Regions from separate parts of the Arthrobacter sp. UC242_113 genome, predicted to be linked through region 1. Evidence: predicted binding sites of a transcription regulator. Region 1 holds the regulator's gene; the other holds the start of a gene.

Region 1 (2,389 bases):
GCGAGCTTTCCCTCGGAGAACTGCTCGCCGCGGAGCTTGGCCAGCTGACGAAGCAGGTCCTCCTGGGCGGGGTCGAGCTTGGACGGCGTTTCCACCTGGAGGTGGACCCTAAGGTCGCCGCGGCCGTAGCCGCGCAGGTGGGTGACGCCGAGGCCGCGGAGGGTGATGATCTCGCCGGACTGCGTGCCCGCCTTGACGTCGATCTCCTGCTTGCCGTCGAAGGTTTCCAGACTGACTTCAGTGCCGAGGGCGGCGGCGGTCATGGGAATGTTCAGGGTCGCGTGCAGATCGTCGCCCTCGCGGACATATGTGGGGTCGTTGTTGACGCGGATTTCCACATAGAGGTCGCCGGACGGTCCGCCGGCTGGGCCGGCCTCGCCCTGGCCGGAGAGCTGGATCCGCGTGCCGGTGGCCACACCGGCCGGGACCTTAATGGTCAGGGAGCGGCGGCTGCGGATGCGGCCCTGGCCGCTGCACTCGTTGCAGGGGTCCTTGATGACGGTGCCGAAGCCCTCGCACGAGCCGCAGGGAGCGGCGGTCATGACCTGGCCGAGGATGGAACGGACAGCCCGCTGCACCTGGCCGCTGCCGCCGCAGATGTCGCAGCGCTCCGGGTGGCTGCCCTCCCGGCAGCAGGACCCTTCGCAGGTGGGGCAGGTGACGGCCGTGTCCACTTCCAGCTTCTTGTTGACGCCGAAGACGGCATCGCGCAGGTCAATCCGCACGCTGATGAGCGCGTCCTGGCCGCGGCGCACGCGGGACGCGGGACCGGAGGTGCCGCCGGCGCCGAAGAAGGTGTCGAAGATGTCCTGGAACGCGAAGCCCTGGCCGGCATAACCGCCGCCGCCAAAGCCGTTGTCCGTGCCGTTCTCGTTGCCGGTGGTGTCGTAGACCCGGCGCTTCTGCGGATCGGACAGCACCTCATAGGCGTGGGTGACGGCCTTGAACCGTTCGGCGGCGTCTTCCCCGGGGTTGACGTCCGGGTGAAGCGAACGGGCCAGCTTGCGGTAGGCCTTTTTGATCTCCTCGCCGGTGGCTTCCGCGGAGACTCCAAGAACGTCGTAGTGGCTGCTCAAAGTTCGTATCTCTTCCTGGTTGTACTGCCTGTTGTCAGGGGATGTCCGGGGCGTGCGGTCACGGGCCCAGAATCCTCGAAAGATAGCGGGCCACCGCGCGCACGGCGGCCATGGTGGTGGGATAGTCCATCCGGGTAGGGCCCAGTATGCCCACCTTGGCGGTGGCGTCCGGGCCGTAGCCCGTGGCCACCACCGACGCCTCGGCCAGCCCGTCGTAGGGGTTTTCCCGGCCGATGCTGACGGCCACGCCGCGCGAGTCCTGCGCCATGTCGCTCAGGAGCCGCAGCATCACCACCTGCTCCTCAAGGGCCTCGAGGACGGGTCCGATGCTGAGCGGGAAGTCCACGTTGGACCGCGCCAGGTTGGCCGTTCCGGCCAGGACCATGCGGTCTTCCCGGCTGTTGTGGGCCAAGCCCTCCAGTCCCTTGCCCAGGGCCATGGCTACGGGGCGCTCGGCGGGCGCGCAGCCGGCCACGACGGCGGCCAGGTGCTGGGGCAGGATGGCCACCGGCGTTCCGGCCACACCGGTGAGGAACCGGGTGCGCAGGGCGGCCAGCGTGTCGTCTGAGAGGTCCTGTCCGGCGTCGACGACGCGCTGGTCAACTTTGCCGGAGTCGGCGATCAGGACGATCAGCACCTTCCGCGGCGCCAGCAGCACGAATTCAATGTGCCGGACCACGGCACGGCTCAGGTGCGGGTACTGCACGACGGCGACCTGGTTGGTCAGCTGGGACAGGAGCCGGGCCGTCCGGTCCAGAACGTCGTCGAGGTCCTCGGACCCCTCGAGCAGGGTCTGGATGGCGCGCTTCTCCGCTGGGGAGAGCGGTTTCACCGCCGAAATCTGGTCGACGAACAGGCGGTACCCCTTGTCCGTGGGAATCCGGCCTGCACTGGTGTGCGGGGCCGTGATGAGGCCCTCATCCTCCAGTGCCGCCATGTCGTTGCGGATGGTGGCGCTGGAAACGCCCAGATGATGCCGTTCCACCAGGGCCTTGGAGCCGACAGGCTCGCGGGAATGGACATAGTCCTCCACGATGGCGCGCAGCACCTCAAGCTTCCGTGGTTCGCTCACAGTCCACCTCCTTTGGGCCGTAACGGCGCCGGGCGTTTTTCCCGCCCGTAAAACGCTGTGGTTAGCACTCGACATGCCTAAGTGCTAACAAGTCTAATATGAGTCGCCCCGTTGTTAGCATTGGTACCGCTCCGGGCGAAATTCCGGGCGCCTGTCCCCCGGCGGCATGCCCGCGGCCGGAGCGGCTCCTTCCTAGTGCAGAGCGGTGAACGAATGCAGTACCAGACCTGGGGCCCGCAGG
Region 2 (2,389 bases), 680 kb from region 1:
GTCAGCACCACGTTCACGAGTTGTCCGGGGGATACCAGCTGGATGGATGACGGGTCTGCCATCCGCAGCGGCACCGCGGCGGACCCGGGCGGCGCTCCCGTCAGCAGGCCAGGACCCACCAGCTGCGCATCGGTGAGGAGCTGGCCCTCGCGGAACGGCGCTGCCAGCTGTTTGCCGTCCACACTGGAGCTGTCAGCGAAAGTCCCCTCCGGTACCATGGCCGGCGGTACGCTGACGGTTTTGACATCACTGACGTTCAGGTCCGCCCCGGCCGGAAGGTCTCGGGCAGCGGCCAGGACGTTCACGGTCCGGGCAGGGGCGGGAGTCAGCTGGTGAACTGCGACCCCCGCGGCCGCGCAGAGGAGCAGTGCCACGGCAAGGCGCCGGTTGCGGTTTAGCCATCCTGCAAAGCGCCGTCCGCGCGGGCGCGGACGGGCAGCGGAACCGGGCAGTGCGTTGCGGCGCCCGGGGCGGACGGCCGGGCGGGATGCCCTTGCGGGGAAAATTCCGGTAGCTGGCATGCCGCCACGCTACGGGCACGCCGCTGGCTGCCGACAGGCACCGGCAGCCGTATGTGGAAAAGCAAACCCCGAAAGTAATTAAGGACTGCCCGGCAAGCGCGAACGGACGCTTGAAGCCCTGGAGTACCCGCGCAACGCAAAGAGTCCGGCCGGGTAGACCCGGCCGGACTCTCGTAGCTTAAAGGCGGCACCTGCCGCGAGAACTCGCCTAGCTCGCGGCTGCAGCTGCCGGGGCAGCTGATGATGCAGACGAGGAGGTGGCGGCGGGGGCAGCCGGTGCTGACGCAGCGGGGGAGGGTGAGACCGTGCTTCCCTTGGAATCGCGCGAATCAGTCCGGTAGAAGCCGGAGCCCTTGAAGACCACGCCGACGCTGTTGAACTTCTTGCGAAGCGTGCCCTGGCATTCGGGGCAGGACGTCAGAGTGCTGTCGGTGAAAGACTGCACGATGTCGAAGGCATGGCTGCAATCTTTGCAGGCATAGGCATACGTGGGCACTGTAGATCCTCCTCTTGGACAAACGACAGGTCCCGTGCTGCCTGGTGTCATTTGCCGGATTCTCCTTGACGGATCACCGCGGCGGAAAGGACTCCATTAGCAGTCGCAGGGCCTGAGTGCCAATTCTATCACCCCGCTCCGGCGAGGTCACGCGAAGGCTACCAGCCCGGAGGGCATGAGTACTGCCTCGACGGGGCGGTCGAAGTCTTCAGCCGGAATGCTCTGTGCGGGCAGGAGCTCGGAGTCGTAGATGATGGCGGCCTTCGGAAGGTGCAGGCCGCCGGCGTTGGCTGCAGCCAGGAACTTGTCGTAGTAGCCCCCGCCCTGTCCGATCCTGTTGCCGCTGCGGTCCACGGCCGTGGCCGGCATGAACATCCCGGCCGCACTCCGCACCGTGTCCAGGCCGTGGCGCTCACCGGCCGGTTCCTGGATGGGCGCATACCGGCTGCGGACGAACTCGCTGTCCGGCGTCCAGAAGACCCAGCTGAGCTCGCGGTCAGGCTCGCAGACCGGGAGGAGGATACTGTGGCCGGCCTCGTGCAGGGCGTGCAGCAGCGGAAGGGTTGGCGGTTCGAAATCGACGCCGAGGTAGGCGGTGAACGTGGCCGGGTTGCCCGCGGCGACAGCCTCGGCCCAGGGCAGGCCATGGGAGGCGATGCCGTCGCCGGCGTTTGCGAGGTCCGCCGCCGTCATCGTGGCCCGGACCTGCCGGTGCCGGGAGCGGATAACGTCCTTCGAAGGCATGGTCCCTGTTGGCATGGGTGTCTTCCTTTGTCGCAGCGGCAGGCGGCGGGGCCGCTGCCGGAAGCATTTACCGTATGAATGTTCCCTCGGATAGATTAGACCAGTGACTTCCACTAATTGTTCAGTCCGCAAGGCCGTAATCCCCGCTGCTGGGCTCGGCACCAGGTTCCTGCCAGCCACCAAGGCCATGCCCAAGGAGATGCTGCCGGTGGTTGACAAGCCGGCCATCCAGTACGTCGTCGAGGAGGCCGTCAAGGTCGGCCTGAGCGACGTGCTGATGATCACCGGCCGCAACAAGCGCGCGCTCGAGGACCACTTCGACCGCGTTCCGACCCTGGAAGCGACGCTGGAGGCCAAGGGCGACACCGCCAAGCTGGAGTCGATCCAGGCCGCGAGCAACCTGGGCGACATCCACTACGTCCGCCAGGGTGACCCCAAGGGCCTTGGCCACGCGGTGCTGCGTGCACGCCAGCACGTGGGCCACGAGCCCTTTGCCGTTCTCCTCGGCGACGACCTCATCGATGCCCGCGACGATCTCCTCAGCATCATGATCGACGTGCAGGCGAAGACCGGCGGTTCGGTCGTGGCCCTCATCGAGGTGGAACCATCCCAGATCAGTGCCTACGGG

Evidence for each region. The regulator HrcA, encoded in region 1, represses chaperone genes, less so after heat shock. The targets are predictions, from matches to a motif close to TTNGCACTCGNNNNNNNCGAGTGCNAA.
Region 2: the regulator HrcA is predicted to act here: its motif matches at 1,114-1,140, upstream of ACHMXB_RS10390 (FmdB family zinc ribbon protein).

Annotation. Positions count from the first base shown of each region.
Region 1 is NZ_CP171968.1:1,616,960-1,619,348, forward strand. It holds gene dnaJ (molecular chaperone DnaJ) at 1-1,076, opposite strand, end outside; gene hrcA (heat-inducible transcriptional repressor HrcA) at 1,135-2,148, opposite strand; gene ACHMXB_RS07185 (DUF3097 domain-containing protein) at 2,362-2,389, shown strand, end outside.
Region 2 is NZ_CP171968.1:2,296,258-2,298,646, reverse strand. It holds gene cpaB (Flp pilus assembly protein CpaB) at 1-521, opposite strand, end outside; gene ACHMXB_RS10390 (FmdB family zinc ribbon protein) at 730-1,017, opposite strand; gene ACHMXB_RS10385 (5-formyltetrahydrofolate cyclo-ligase) at 1,165-1,776, opposite strand; gene galU (UTP--glucose-1-phosphate uridylyltransferase GalU) at 1,865-2,389, shown strand, end outside.